Regions from separate parts of the Pseudomonas sp. GW822-FHT04H02 genome, predicted to be linked through region 1. Evidence: predicted binding sites of a transcription regulator. Region 1 holds the regulator's gene; the other holds the start of a gene.
The links. The regulator sigma-54, encoded in region 1, starts transcription at its own class of promoters, with help from an activator protein. The targets are predictions, from matches to a motif close to ANTGGCATNNANNTTGCTNT.

Region 1 (7,775 bases):
GAGATGATTCTGGCCAGCAAAGGCCGCGTAGTGGTGGTCGGCATGGGCAAGTCCGGGCACGTCGGCAACAAGATTGCCGCTACCCTGGCCAGCACCGGGACCACGGCCTTCTTCGTCCATCCTGCCGAAGCCAGCCATGGCGACATGGGCATGATCACTCGCGATGACGTGATCCTGGCCCTCTCCAACTCCGGCTCCACCAACGAAATCGTCACCCTGCTGCCCCTGATCAAGCGTCTGGGCATCCAGTTGATCAGCCTCACCGGCAACCCCGAGTCGCCGCTGGCCAAGGCGGCTGATGTCAACCTCAACGTCCACGTCGAGCACGAAGCCTGCCCGCTGAACCTGGCACCGACCTCCTCGACCACCGCCGCCCTGGTCATGGGCGACGCCCTGGCCGTGGCGCTGCTGGAAGCCCGGGGCTTCACTGCCGAGGACTTTGCCTTCTCCCACCCGGGTGGTGCCCTGGGCCGTCGCCTGCTGCTCAAGGTGGAGAACGTCATGCACGAAGGCAGCGATCTGCCCCAGGTGCAACGCGGCACCCTGCTCAAGGACGCGCTCATGGAAATGACCCGCAAGGGCCTGGGCATGACCGTGATCCTGGAGGCCGACGGCCGCCTGGCCGGGATCTTCACCGACGGCGACCTGCGTCGCACCCTGGATCGGGCCATCGATATACACCATGCCACCATCGATTCGGTGATGACCCCTCATGGCAAGACCGCACGTGCCGACATGCTGGCCGCCGAAGCCCTGAAAATCATGGAAGACCACAAGATCAGCGCCCTGGTGGTGGTGGACAAGGAAGACCGGCCGATCGGCGCCTTGAACATGCACGATCTGCTGCGCGCGGGAGTGATGTGATGAGTGCCGACCTGCTGCAACGCGGTAAAAACATCAAGCTGGCGGTATTCGATGTCGACGGCGTGCTGACTGACGGGCGCCTGTACTTCCTCGAAGACGGCAGCGAGTTCAAGACCTTCAACACCCTGGACGGCCAGGGCATCAAGATGCTCATGGCAGCCGGCGTACAGACGGCGATCATCAGCGGGCGCAAGACCCCGGTGGTAGAGCGCCGGGCCAAGAACCTGGGGATTCCCCACCTGTACCAGGGCCGCGAAGACAAGCTGGTGGTATTGGACGAGCTTCTTGGCCAACTGGGCCTAAGCTATGAACAGGTCGCCTATCTGGGCGACGATTTGCCCGACCTGCCGGTGATCCGCCGCGTGGGGCTGGGCATGGCGGTGGCCAATGCCGCAGCGTTTGTCCGCGAACACGCCCACGGCGTCACGGTGGCCCGCGGCGGCGAAGGTGCCGCCCGCGAGTTCTGCGAACTGATCCTGCGTGCCCAGGACCGCCTTGAAGCAGCCAATGCCGCTTACTTATAGAGCCTTCCCATGCTGAGCAAAAAGATTCGCAACATCCTGATCTTCGGGACCATCGCCCTGCTGTTCGCAGCGGTCGGTTACTGGAACATCAGCCCGGAACGCTTCCTCGACAAGCCGGTGGCCCAGGTCGACGAAAGCGCCATTGACTACTACGTGATCAACGCCCGCAGCGTGCAGTACCTGCCCGACGGCAAACTGCAGTACGAAATGACCTCGGACAAGGTCGAGCACGTCAAGGCCAGCGAAGTGACCCTGCTGACCAAGCCGGACCTGCAGATGTACCGTGGCACCACGTTCCCCTGGCATGTCCAGAGCGAACGCGGCGAGGTCAACCCGGACGGCACCGAGGTCGAGCTGATCGATTCGGTACGGGTTTCCCGCACCGACGAGCACAACCGCAACCTGCTGATCACCACAACCCGCATGACAGTATTCCCGCAGAAGCAATATGCGCAGACCGAGCAAGCCGTTAGAATCGACGGCGCCGGCGGCGTGACTACGGCCAAGGGAATGAAAGCGTATTTGAAAGACGGCAGGATGAACCTGCTATCGAACGTAAGAGGACAGTATGAGGCTCGTTAAAACCCTCCCTATTTTGCTCAGTCTGGGCGCAGCACTGGGAAGCGTGAGCGCCTGGGCTCTGCCGAACGATAGCCAACAGCCGATCCGCATCCAGGCCGACGACGCCCAGCTGGACGACAAGAACGGCGTGGCCACCTACAAGGGCGATGTCATCATCACCCAGGGCTCGATGAAGATCACCGGTAACACCGTGACCATCACCCGGTCCAAGACCGGTGAAATCGACGTGGTGACCTCGGTGGGCAACCTCGCCTACTTCGAGCAACTGCAGAAGCAGACCGACCCGAAACCGGTCCAGGCCTACGCCGTGACCATCCAGTACCATGCCCAGCAGAACCGCATCGTGCTGATCGACAAGGCCAAGGTCATCAACGACGGTAATACCACCGAAGGCGAGAAGATCGTCTACGACACCGTCAAGCAGGTTGCCAACGCCGGTCGCGCCAATGGCAGCTCGGTTACCGCGCCGCGTCCGCGGATCGACATGGTCATCCAGCCGAAAAAGAAAACCGACGAGCAAAAGGCCCAGTAATGGCAACTCTGAAAGCTCAGCATCTGGCCAAGAGCTACAAGAGCCGCCAGGTCGTGCGTGATGTCAGCCTGTCCATCGACAGCGGTCAGATCGTCGGCCTGCTCGGCCCCAACGGCGCCGGCAAGACCACCTGCTTCTACATGATCGTCGGCCTGGTCCAGGCCGATCAGGGCCGCGTCCTGATCGACGACCTGGATGTCAGCCACCAACCGATGCACGGCCGCGCACGCGCCGGTATCGGCTACCTGCCCCAGGAAGCCTCGATCTTTCGCAAGCTGTCGGTGGCCGACAACATCATGGCCATCCTCGAGACCCGCAAGGAGCTCGACAAGGCCGGCCGTCGCCAGGAACTGGAAAGCCTGCTGCAGGAATTCCACATCAACCACATCCGCGACAACCTCGGCATGAGCCTGTCCGGTGGTGAGCGGCGCCGCGTGGAGATCGCCCGGGCCCTGGCCACCGCGCCCAAGTTCATCCTGCTGGACGAACCCTTCGCCGGTGTCGACCCGATCTCGGTGGGCGATATCAAGCAGATCATCCACCACCTCAAGGCCAAGGGCATCGGGGTGCTGATTACCGACCACAACGTCCGGGAAACCCTGGACATCTGCGAGACCGCCTACATCGTCAACGACGGGCAACTGATCGCCGAAGGCGACTCCGAGACCATCCTGGCCAACGAACTGGTCAAGGAAGTCTATCTGGGCCATGAGTTCCGCCTGTAAGGGCTGATGTGTTGGGCTGGACGCCAGGGCGCCGGGAACAATAAAACCCTACAAACTTTATTGTTACAGCGCTCTAGGCAAACACTTCAGTTTCAGGCATATAATTTGCTTATGTTTGGCGCTCCGGCGCCCTGTAGTGGATGGCGCATGTGCGCCGGCAAATAAGGTGTTAAGCCCCTGCCATGAAACCATCGCTAGTCCTTAGAATGGGCCAGCAGCTGACGATGACACCGCAGCTGCAACAGGCCATCCGCCTGCTCCAATTGTCGACCCTGGACCTGCAACAGGAAATCCAGGAAGCCCTGGAGTCCAACCCGATGCTCGAGCGCCAGGAAGAAGGCGACGACTTCGACAACAGCGACCCCCTGGCCGACAACACCGAGTCCAAACCCAATACCGAGATCCAGGAGCCCTCCTACCAGGAAACCGCCCCCACGGTGGACAACCTCGAGGACGGTGAGTGGAACGAGCGCATCCCCAACGAACTGCCGGTCGACACCGCCTGGGAAGACGTCTACCAGACCAGCGCCAGCAGCCTGCCCAGCAGCGATGACGACGAGTGGGACTTCACCACCCGCACTTCGGCGGGCGAAAGCCTGCAGAGCCACCTGCTCTGGCAACTGAACCTGGCGCCGATGTCGGACACCGACCGCCTGATTGCCGTGACCCTGATCGACTGCATCAACAATCAGGGCTACCTGGACGAAACCCTCGAGGAGATCCTCGAAGCCTTCGATCCGGAACTGGACATCGAACTGGACGAGATAGAAGCCGTCCTGCACCGCATCCAGCAATTCGAACCTGCGGGCATCGGCGCCCGCAACCTGGGCGAGTGCCTGTTGCTGCAACTGCGCCAGCTGCCGGCGAAAACGCCCTGGCTGGGCGAGGCCCAGCGCCTGGTCAGTGACTACATCGACCTCCTGGGCAGCCGCGACTACAGCCAGCTGATGCGGCGCATGAAGCTCAAGGAAGATGAGCTGCGCCAGGTCATCGAGCTGGTGCAGAGCCTCAACCCCCGCCCCGGATCGCAGATCGAATCCAGCGAAGCCGAATACGTGGTCCCGGACGTCATAGTGCGCAAGGACAACGAACGCTGGCTGGTGGAACTGAACCAGGAATCCGTGCCGCGCCTGCGGGTCAACGCCCAGTACGCCGGTTTTGTACGCCGCGCCGACACCAGCGCCGACAACACCTTCATGCGCAACCAGTTGCAGGAAGCCCGCTGGTTCATCAAGAGCCTGCAAAGCCGCAATGAAACCCTGATGAAGGTCGCCACCCAGATCGTCGAGCACCAGCGCGGCTTTCTCGAATATGGCGATGAAGCGATGAAGCCGCTGGTTCTGCACGATATCGCCGAGGCGGTGGGCATGCACGAATCGACGATTTCCCGGGTGACCACGCAAAAATTCATGCATACCCCACGGGGCATATATGAGCTGAAATACTTTTTCTCCAGCCACGTCAGCACTTCGGAAGGCGGTGAATGCTCGTCCACGGCGATCCGCGCGATCATCAAAAAATTGGTGGCCGCGGAAAATCAGAAAAAGCCGTTGAGTGACAGCAAGATCGCTGGTTTACTGGAGGCACAAGGCATTCAGGTAGCCCGTCGTACCGTCGCCAAGTACCGCGAATCCCTTGGGATCGCGCCTTCCAGCGAACGTAAGCGGTTGATGTAGCCGCAGGGCTGGCCACAGCGTTTCAGAGTGTGTTTGAAAAGGGCCCGGTGTCGTTTTCAAACGTAGTCTAGGTGGCAGGCAACCCAGCCTGCCGCGTTATGCACTGGCAACGAAGGAGAAGCTGTATGCAAGTCAACATCAGTGGACACCAACTCGAAGTGACTGAACCCCTGCGCGTCTACATCGGCGAAAAACTCGACCGGCTGGAGAGGCACTTCGACAAGATTACCAATGTGCAGGTCACCATGGCTGTCGAGAAGCTGAAGCAGAAAATCGAAGCCACCCTGCACATCCACGGTGGGGAGGTCGTTGCCAACGCAGAACATGACGATATGTATGCCGCAATCGACCTGCTCACGGACAAGCTTGACCGCCAACTGAAAAAGCATAAGGAAAAGCAACTCCACCTTCTCCAAGGCACGGGTCGCTAACACTCCCCTCCCATGATCCGACTTGAAAGCATCCTGACCCCCGGCCGTTCCCTGGTGAACGTGCCGGGCGGCAGTAAAAAACGCGCCCTCGAACAAATTGCCAACCTGATCAGCCGTGAAGTGCCTGATCTGGAGATGCAGGATGTCTTCGAGAGCCTGATTGCCCGTGAAAAACTCGGTTCCACCGGTTTTGGCAACGGCATCGCCATTCCCCACTGCCGCCTCAAAGGCTGCGAGTCGCCCATCAGTGCGCTGATGCACCTGGACGCTCCGATCGATTTCGACGCCATCGATGGCGCACCGGTCGACCTGCTGTTCGTCCTGCTGGTTCCGGAAGCCGCGACCGATGCACACCTGGAACTGCTCCGGCAGATCGCCAGCATGCTCGATCGCAAGGAAGTCCGTGACCGGCTGCGCAGTGCCACCAGCAACGAAGCCTTGTATCAGGTCGTTCTGGACGAGCAAAACGGTCAGTAATCATGCGTTTGATCATCGTCAGCGGCCGCTCCGGCTCAGGTAAAAGCACCGCCCTCGATGTTCTCGAGGACCACGGCTACTACTGCATCGACAACCTGCCAGCCGGCTTGCTGCCGGAACTGGCTGAACGTGCGTTGATCCACACCGAACTGGCGCAACCGCTGGTGGCGGTGTCCATCGATGCCCGCAACCTGCCCAGTCATCTGTCGCGCTTCCCCGAATTGCTGGAAGAAGTGCGCAGCCGGCATATCCAGTGCGACGTGCTGTACCTGGATGCCGACGAAGAGACCCTGCTCAAGCGCTTCTCCGAGACCCGTCGGCGCCACCCGCTGAGCAGCGCCAACCGCTCCCTGGCCGAAGCCATCCACGATGAAACCCAACTGCTGGGGCCGATCGTCGACCTGGCCGATCTCAAGGTCAACACCACCAACCTGAACCTTTACCAGCTGCGCGACACCATCAAGCTGCGACTGTTGAACCAGCCGGAACCCGGTACCGCGTTCCTGGTGGAGTCCTTCGGCTTCAAGCGCGGCATGCCGGTAGATGCAGACCTGGTGTTCGACGTGCGCTGCCTGCCCAACCCGTATTGGAAGCCCGAGTTGCGCGCCCAATCAGGCCTGGATGCGCCCGTGGCCGAGTATCTGGCGGCGCAACCCGATGTCGAGGAAATGTTCCAGGACATCTCCAGCTACCTGCTCAAATGGCTGCCACGCTTTGCCGCCAGCAACCGCGCCTATGTGACCATCGCCATCGGCTGCACCGGCGGGCACCACCGCTCCGTGTACCTGACCGAGCGCCTGGGCCAGGTCCTGCAAAAATCCCTGAAGAACGTCCAGGTTCGCCACCGCGACCTTAGCTGAAAGGATCTACCCCGCGATGCCAGCTCTGGAAATCGAGATCATCAATAAACTGGGCCTGCATGCCCGTGCCTCGGCCAAGTTCGTCGGCGTGGCCGGGCAGTTTCCCTGCCAGATCCGCGCCGGCAGGACCCCGGATTCCATGGTCGATGGCAAAAGCATCATGGCCATGATGATGCTGGCCGCCGGCAAGGGCACCAGGATCCACCTGAAGACCGAAGGCGAGCAGGAACAGGAAGCGATGGATGCGCTGGTGGCACTGATCAACAACTTCTTCGACGAAGGCGAGTAGGCCCGGGCGGGCCCCTCACCATACGGCTCTCAGGCGAGTGCCGTATCCATGACCATCATCAGGCAGAAACCGATACACAGGCCAAGACTGGCAAGCTTGTCATGACCATTGCGACGCGACTCCGGAATCACTTCATGAGTGACCACCAGCAGCATCGCCCCCGCCGCCAGGGCCAGGCCCAGGGGCAGCAATACCTGCGCCAGGCTCACCAGCCAGGCGCAGAGCAAGGCAAAGACCGGTTCCACCAGACCTGAAGCCGCACCAATCAGGAATGCCTTGACCCGCGACATCCCCGCCCCCGCCAATACCAGGGCAATCACCAGGCCTTCCGGTACATCCTGCAGGGCAATGCCCATGGCCAGGCTGTCCGCATCCGGCATGCCGCCTCCGGCCGACACCCCCACCGCCATCCCTTCAGGAATGTTGTGGGCAATGATGGCGAAGACGAACAGCCAGATACGCGGGGCAATCACCGGATGCTCTGGCGTGCCCACCAGCACCTCCGGGCTGCCCCCCGAGACCTTGAGATCCACCAGGAACAGGCCAAAGGCCCCGAGCATGATGCCGGCGCAGATCAGACCGCTGGAGCCCCAGGCAGACAAGCCCAGGTCCTGGGCCGCAGCGATGCCGGGGACGATCAGCGAAAATGCCGTGGCCGCCAGCATCACTCCGGCACCAAAGCCCAGCAGGGTGTCGCTCACCGCCACCGGCATCCGCCGGATCACCAGCACCGGGACCGCCCCCAGCGCCGTGCCCAGCGCGCAGATCGAACCGCCCTGCAAGGCGCGCAGCAAGCGCGGCTCCAGGTTCAGCCA
Region 2 (7,775 bases), on a different contig from region 1:
CACCCTTGGCGCGATGGCCGCCACCTCCCACGCCCTGGCCTGGGACTATGTATTGCTCGATACCGACAAGGCTCCCCGCAACCTGCACCTGACCAGTGAACAGTTGGGGGTCAAGACCGAGCGGCCGTTTTCCGTGACCCTGCGCACCCTGCATGGCGGACGCCAGGAGGGGGTGAGCATCGTCGACATCGACAACGGCGTGATGCAGCTCTCGGTGGTGCCGACCCGGGGCATGAATGTGCTGCAGGCCTCGGTGGGCGATGTGCGCCTGGGCTGGGATTCGCCGGTCAAGGAGGTGGTCAACCCGGCCTTCATCGAGCTTAACGGCCGCGGCGGCCTGGGCTGGCTGGAGGGCTTCAACGAACTGGTGGCCCGCTGTGGCTATGAGTGGGTCGGGCACCCGGGCCTGGATAATGGCGAGCTGCTGACCCTGCACGGCCGCGCTGCCAACATCCCGGCGAGCAAGGTCACGCTGCATATCGACGAGCAACCGCCGTATGCCATTCACCTGCGGGGCGAGCTCAAGGAGCAGGCGTTCAAGAAAGTGGATTTCAGCGTCGCCACCGAACTGGTGACCGAACCCGGCAGCACCCGGTTTGCGCTCAACGACACCCTGACCAACAACGGCGACTACCCCAAGGAATACCAGGCGCTCTACCACAGTAACTTCAGTACGCCGTTCCTGGAGCAGGGGGCGAAGTTCGCCGCGCCGGTGAAGCAGGTTTCGCCGTTCAATGACAAGGCCCGGGCCGACCTGGCGGACTGGCAGACCTATCGCGGCCCGACCCGCGACTACGACGAAACCGTGTACAACCTCGTGCCCTACGCCGACGCTCAGGGCGAAACCCTGGCGGTGTTGCATAACAAGGCCGGGAGCCTGGGTGTTTCCCTGGGCTTCAACACTCGACAACTGCCGGTGTTTTCCCTGTGGAAAAACACCGACACCCAGGGCCAGGGTTATGTGACGGGTTTGGAACCGGGCACCAGCTTTTCCTACAACCGCCGTTACCAGCGCCCGTTGCATCTAGTGCCGAGCATTGGCGCCAAGGAGCAGCGGCAATTCCAGATTCGCTACAGCCTGTTGGCCGATAAAGCCGCGGTGGATAAAGCCCTGAGCCGTGTCAGCCAGATCCAGGATGGGCGTCAGACCGAAGTGCGGCCAACACCCTTGGTAGACCTGTCCCGGGAATGAACCTTCAATCGGCGCTGGGCCGGTAGTGCAGGGCTTCGGCCAGGTGCTCGCGGCTGATTCGCGAGGCCTGTTCCAGGTCCGCCAGGGTACGCGCCACCTTGAGCAAACGGTGAGCGGCCCGCAACGACAGGCCCAGGCGTTCGCAGGCCGCTTCCAGCCAGCGCTCGTCGGTGGTGGATAATTTGCAGTGGCGACGCAGGCCGGGCAGGTCGAGAAAGGCGTTGGCGCAGCCCTGGCGCTCGCGTTGCAGCTCGCGGGCCCCGGCGACCCTGGTGGCGGCTGCGGCGCTGTCATTGCCCGGTTGCGGCTCCGGGTTGAGGGCGGTGGCTTCGCGGGCCACGGTCAGGTGTAGGTCGATGCGATCCAGCAGCGGCCCGGATAACTTGTTGCGATAGCGCTGGATCTGCTCCGGTGTGCAACGGCAGCGTCCGCTGGGCTCGCCAAGATATCCACAGGGGCAGGGGTTCATCGCTGCCACCAATTGGAAGCGTGCCGGGAACTGCACCCGGTCCCGGGCTCGGGCAATGACGATCTGCCCGGACTCCATGGGCTCGCGCAGCACTTCCAGGACCTTGCGGTCGAACTCCGGCAGTTCATCGAGAAACAGCACGCCGTGATGGGCCAGGGTGATTTCCCCGGGCTGGGGTTTCGAGCCGCCTCCGACCAGCGCCGCACCCGAAGCCGAATGGTGGGGCTGGCGAAACGGCCGCTGTGGCCAGTAGCGCAGGGGCTTGTGGCTGGCCACCGACTGGATCGCCGCGACTTCCAGGGCTTCATCTTCCTGCAACGGTGGCAGCAGGCCGGGCAAGCGGCTGGCCAACAGGGTCTTGCCGGTGCCTGGCGGGCCGCTGAACAACAGGTTGTGGGCGCCCGCCGCGGCGATCAGCAGGGCGCGCTTGGCGGCGAGCTGGCCTTGCACTTCGCTGAGATCGGGGTAGGGGAAGTGGCTCTGCACCAGGCCGCCGCTGACATAGGGCGCAATCGGCGCGTGGCCGTTGAAATGGGCAACGGCCTCCAGCAGATGATCCACCGCGATCACCTTTAGGCCGCTGGCCAGGCAGGCTTCTTCGGCATTGGCCCGGGGCACCAGCAGGGTATGCCCGGCGTCGCGTGCCGCCAGTGCGGCGGGCAGTACGCCGCGTACCGGGCGCACCGCGCCGGACAGTGCCAGCTCCCCCAGGCATTCGATGTTGTCCAGGGCCAGGGCCGGCACCTGCACGCTGGCGGCAAGGATGCCCAGGGCGATGGCCAGATCGAAGCGCCCGCCGTCCTTGGGCAGGTCCGCCGGCGCCAGGTTGAGGGTGATGCGCCGGGCCGGAAAGTTGAACCCGGCATTGAGGATGGCGCTGCGCACCCGGTCCTTGCTTTCCTTGACCGCGGCTTCCGGCAGGCCCACCAGGGTCAGGCTCGGCAAGCCGTTGGCCAGGTGCACTTCAACACTGACAGCCGGAGCCTGGACGCCGACCTGGGCACGGCTGTGGATGATTGCCAGGGACATGGGGAGAGCTTCCTTGCGACAGCGGGAACCGCGTCCTGCGGTGCTGCAAGGATAGATGAGGGGGCTGGCCAGAGGAGCGCCCGAATGGGCACAGGATATGTCGTCGGTGCACGAGCCTTCGCCGGCAAGCCAGTTCCTACAGGACAGGTCTGTAGGAGCCGGCCTGCCGGCGAACCCGGATTCAGATCATTGCGCTGCCGGGTTCAGCCGGGCTTCCAGCTCCGCCACCTTGGCTTCGAGGCTTTCCAGGCGCGCGCGAGTGCGGGCCAGGACCACCATCTGGCTGTCGAATTCTTCCCGGCTGACCAGGTCCAGCTTGCTGAAGCCGCTTTGTAGCAGGGCCTTGAGCTGGCTTTCGATTTCATTGCGGGGCAGGGGTGTTTCACCGCTGAGCAACCGCGAGGCGTGGCCGCTCAGGGTGTCGAGAAGGTCTTTGGGCGCGAGCATGGGAGAGTCCTGAATTGCAGTCGGCCCGCAGTGTATCACGCAGCAACGACGCTCCAGGTGGCCCCGGGTTGCACGTTTTTCGCGCATCTGGCCGGGCGCCAGCGCACCGTTTTTGTGCGTATCCGGGGTGCCGTTTTCCCGCATTCCCTGCCGGCTCGGGGCAAGGGACTGAAATCACTGATTTTTCCCGAGCTGGCAAGCTTTCTGCTTAGACCCTGGTGACCCATGCACTGATGCAGTCGCTGTGACGAATGCAGTGCGGCAGGCGGAGCGGGGAGTGTTTCGTCAGACAGCGGTTAGCTGGCGTCGGTCGGGCTGAGGAAGGCCGACGGTGCGTTACAAAGCCAGGCACTGCGCTTAGACTTGAGTCGGGTTTGTTTTCCTGGGGCAAGTCCACCAATTCGGGAGAGAGTTTCATGAAGCTAGTCACTGCCATCATCAAGCCGTTCAAGTTGGACGACGTGCGCGAGTCGCTGTCCGAGATCGGCGTGCAGGGCATTACCGTCACTGAAGTCAAAGGCTTCGGCCGGCAGAAGGGTCACACCGAGCTGTATCGCGGTGCGGAGTACGTGGTGGATTTCCTGCCCAAGGTGAAGATCGATGTCGCCATTGACGACAAGGATCTTGACCGGGTTATCGAGGCGATAACCAAGGCCGCCAACACCGGCAAGATCGGTGACGGCAAGATCTTCGTGGTCAATCTGGAACAGGCTATTCGCATCCGTACCGGCGAAACCGATACCGACGCAATCTAAGCCGCCAAACCCAACGCCCCAGGAGAAAACAATATGACTCTGCGTAAATTCGCAGGGCTAGGAGCCCTTTTGTCCCTCGTAATGCCAGGCCTGGCCATGGCGGCAGACGAAGCGGCGGCTCCAGTCCTCAACTCCGGCGATACCGCCTGGATGCTGACCTCCACAGCCCTGGTGCTGTTCATGACCATTCCTGGCCTGGCGCTGTTCTACGGCGGCATGGTGCGGTCGAAAAACATTCTTTCGGTAATGATGCAGTGCTTCGCCATTACCGGCCTGATCACTGTCCTGTGGTTCATCTACGGCTACAGCATGGCGTTCGACACCACCGGGATGGAAGCCGGCGTGGTCAACCTCAATTCCTTCGTGGGCGGCTTCTCCAAGGCCTTCCTGGCGGGCATCACCCCGGCCAGCCTGACCGGCCCGGCTGCGCTGTTCCCTGAAGCGGTGTTCGTCACCTTCCAGATGACCTTCGCCATCATCACTCCAGCGCTGATCGTCGGTGCCTTCGCCGAGCGGATGAAATTCTCCGCCATGCTGATCTTCATGGGCGTGTGGTTCACCCTGGTGTATGCGCCGATCGCCCATATGGTCTGGAGCGGTCCGGGCTCGCTGCTGGGCGACTGGGGCGTGCTGGACTTTGCCGGCGGCACCGTAGTGCACATCAACGCCGGTATCGCGGGCCTGGTGGCCTGCCTGGTGCTGGGCAAGCGCAAGGGTTTCCCGACCACGCCGATGGCGCCACACAACCTGGGTTACACCCTGATGGGCGCAGCCATGCTGTGGATCGGCTGGTTCGGCTTCAACGCCGGTTCCGCCGCTGCCGCCAACGGCACCGCCGGCATGGCCATGCTGGTCACGCAGATCGCGACGGCTGCCGCCGCCCTGGGCTGGATGTTTGCCGAGTGGATCACCCACGGCAAGCCTAGCGCGCTGGGCATCGCTTCGGGTGTGGTCGCAGGCCTGGTGGCAATCACTCCGGCTGCCGGTACCGTTGGCCCGATGGGCGCCCTGATCATCGGTCTGGCGGCCGGTGTGGTGTGCTTCTTCTGCGCCACCAGCCTCAAGCGCAAGCTGGGATATGACGATTCCCTGGACGCCTTTGGCGTGCACGGCATCGGCGGTATTCTCGGTGCGATCCTCACCGGTGTGTTCGCTGCTCCGTCCCTGGGTGGCTTCGGCACCGTGACCGATGTGGCCGCTCAGGTCTGGATCCAGGCCAAGGGCGTGGGTTTCACGGTGATCTACACCGCGATCGTCACCTTCATCATCCTCAAGGTTCTGGACGCGGTCATGGGGCTGCGGGTGAGCGAGGAAGAAGAAGCGGTCGGCCTCGATCTGGCACAACACAACGAGCGTGGTTACAACCTGTAATCGCGCAAGAAAAAAAGCCCGGCTCCGGCCGGGCATTTTTTTGCCTGATGTTTGTCATTGAGAAAGGCTGAAAGGATTTTCTGACAAGCATTGGCGTGTTTGCCGTGACGATTTCCGGCAGGGCAAATGCTTACACTAAAGCAGGATTATTCGGCGCTTTGTTTTTTCCCTGAGCGCGCTAGAATGCGCGCCGAAGCGTGGAGATCGGTATGTGGCAACAGACCCTGATTACCCTGCGGGCCAGGCCCCGGGGCTTTCATCTGGTGACGGACGAGTTGCTCGCCGGCCTGCCTGAGTTGAAGGCATGTCGGGTTGGTCTGCTGCATCTGTGGCTGCAACATACCTCGGCCTCGTTGACCATCAACGAGAACGCCGATCCGGCGGTACGGCGTGACTTCGAGCGTTACTTCAACACCCTGGTGCCTCAAGGCATGGCCGGGTACGAACATAACGACGAAGGCGCGGATGACCTGCCGGCGCACTTCAAGGCCAGTTTGCTAGGCTGTCAGCTGACTTTGCCGGTAGCGGCGGGGCGTCTGGCGTTGGGCATCTGGCAAGGCGTTTATCTGGGCGAGCATCGCGATCATGGCGGTGCTCGCAAAGTCCTTGCCACCTTGCACGGTGATAAGGCATAAGCCGCTGAGTATCAGTGGACGTTGATTTTTTTCCAGCGGCCTTCGACAGTCGGCACAGCTGGGCTATAACTAATCTGCTTTTCGCAAGTCATGAGGTAGAACATGAGCGACGATGATCTGGAAAACGACGACCTCGAAGTAGGTGACGAAGACGAAACCGAAGAAGGTCTTGAAGCGGCCGCCGACGATGTGGCGGAAGACGATGGCAGTGATGTTCCTGCTCCAACCGCCAAAGGCAAGGCCAAGGCTGCCGTCTCGGTAGACGAGCTGCCGAGTGTAGAAGCCAAGAACAAGGAGCGTGATGCACTGGCGCGTGCCATGGAAGAGTTCCTGGCCCGTGGCGGCAAAGTGCAGGAAGTCGAGGCCAACGTGGTCGCCGATCCGCCCAAGAAGCCTGATAACAAGTACGGCAGCCGGCCTATCTGAGCCTTGCACCTTGCTTGCTGAAAAAGCCCGCCGTCGCTGCGGGCTTTTTCATGGGCACCCTTCTCGGAAACGGCCCCGAGCGCCGGCGCTTGCTGTAGGAGCGAGCTTGCTCGCGAAAGCGCCGGGTCAGGCGCCGCGATGCCAGCGGGCAAGCAGCCCGGGTAGTTCAATCAGGCTGCGGATCTCGGCGTCTGGAGCGCGTTCGGCTTCCCAGGTCTTGCCGTTGGGATTGAACCAGATCGCACGCAGCCCTGCCTGCTGTGCGCCGGCAATGTCATCCCCCGGGTGGTCGCCGATATGCACGGCGGTGTCGGCAGTCGCTTCGCCACGCTGCAAGGCTTCGTGGAACAGCCGGGCGTCGGGCTTGGCGATGCCGATGTCCTCGGCGCACAGCGCGAACTTGAAATAGTCCGCCAGGCCCAGGCGGCGCACGTCGGCGTTGCCGTTGGTGACCACGCCAAGGGCGAAGTGATTGGCCAGGGCTTCCAGGGTCGGCTGGACTTCTGGAAAGATTTCCAGCTGATGCCGGGCATGCAGGAAAACTTCAAAACTCTGGTCGGCCAACTGGTTGGCCTGGGCATGGTCATACCCGGCTTCTTCCAGGGCATGAAACAGCACCTGGCGGCGCAGGGCGCTGATCCTGTGCTTGAGGTTCGGCTGGGCGAGCAGCACCCGCTCGCGAATGGCCCACAGATGCTCCACCGGCACGCCTCCGAGATTCGGTGCGTGTTCGGTCAGCCACTGGCGCAGGGTTGCTTCGGCACTGACGATGACCGGGGCGGTATCCCACAGGGTGTCGTCGAGGTCGAAGGTGATCAGCTTGATGGTCATTACTCACCGCCTTTGTTGCGTTTGGCCCGTGGGTGGGCGCTGTCGTAGACCGCCGCCAGGTGCTGGAAGTCCAGGTGGGTGTAGATCTGCGTGGTCTTGATGTCCGAATGCCCCAGCAGTTCCTGCACGGCGCGCAGGTCCTGGGAGGATTCCAGCAAATGGCTGGCAAAGGAATGGCGCAGCATGTGTGGGTGCAGGTTCTGCCCCAGTTCGCGCTCGCCGGCGGCCTTGACCCGCAGCTGGATGGCCCGCGGCCCCAGGCGCCGGCCCTTCTGGCTGACGAACAGGGCACCATCAGGCGGGTTGCTCAGGGCGCGCAGGGGGAGCCATTGCTCGAGGGCTGACCGAGCCTTCTTGCCCACCGGCAGGACCCGGGTCTTGCTGCCCTTGCCATGGACCTGCACCAGGCCGTCCGCCAGGTCCAGCTGATCGAGGTTGAGGCTGGTCAGTTCGGAAAGGCGCAGGCCGCAGGAGTAGAAAAGTTCGAGAATCGCCTGGTCGCGGTGGGCCAGGAAGTCGTCTTCCACGGCGCCATCGAGCAACTGCAGGGTGCGGTCGGTGTCCAGGGTCTTGGGCAGGCGTCGTTCGCCCTTGGGCGGCGCCAGGCCGTTGGCCGGGTC

Region 2: a site for sigma-54 is predicted at 3,329-3,348, ahead of glnK (P-II family nitrogen regulator). Genes of this name have one in related genera too.

Annotation. Positions count from the first base shown of each region.
Region 1 is NZ_JBXAMM010000002.1:212,098-219,872, reverse strand. It holds gene AC1RMG_RS07680 (KpsF/GutQ family sugar-phosphate isomerase) at 1-864, shown strand, start outside; gene AC1RMG_RS07675 (KdsC family phosphatase) at 864-1,388, shown strand; gene lptC (LPS export ABC transporter periplasmic protein LptC) at 1,398-1,970, shown strand; gene lptA (lipopolysaccharide transport periplasmic protein LptA) at 1,957-2,502, shown strand; gene lptB (LPS export ABC transporter ATP-binding protein) at 2,502-3,227, shown strand; gene AC1RMG_RS07655 (RNA polymerase factor sigma-54) at 3,410-4,903, shown strand; gene hpf (ribosome hibernation-promoting factor, HPF/YfiA family) at 5,029-5,334, shown strand; gene ptsN (PTS IIA-like nitrogen regulatory protein PtsN) at 5,347-5,811, shown strand; gene rapZ (RNase adapter RapZ) at 5,814-6,671, shown strand; gene AC1RMG_RS07635 (HPr family phosphocarrier protein) at 6,688-6,960, shown strand; gene AC1RMG_RS07630 (ZIP family metal transporter) at 6,990-7,775, opposite strand, start outside.
Region 2 is NZ_JBXAMM010000005.1:142,700-150,474, forward strand. It holds gene AC1RMG_RS22555 (aldose 1-epimerase family protein) at 1-1,192, shown strand, start outside; gene AC1RMG_RS22560 (YifB family Mg chelatase-like AAA ATPase) at 1,197-2,690, opposite strand; gene AC1RMG_RS22565 (accessory factor UbiK family protein) at 2,877-3,137, opposite strand; gene glnK (P-II family nitrogen regulator) at 3,554-3,892, shown strand; gene AC1RMG_RS22575 (ammonium transporter) at 3,926-5,263, shown strand; gene AC1RMG_RS22580 (secondary thiamine-phosphate synthase enzyme YjbQ) at 5,473-5,898, shown strand; gene sutA (dormancy-specific transcriptional regulator SutA) at 6,001-6,324, shown strand; gene AC1RMG_RS22590 (HAD family hydrolase) at 6,451-7,155, opposite strand; gene xerC (tyrosine recombinase XerC) at 7,155-7,775, opposite strand, start outside.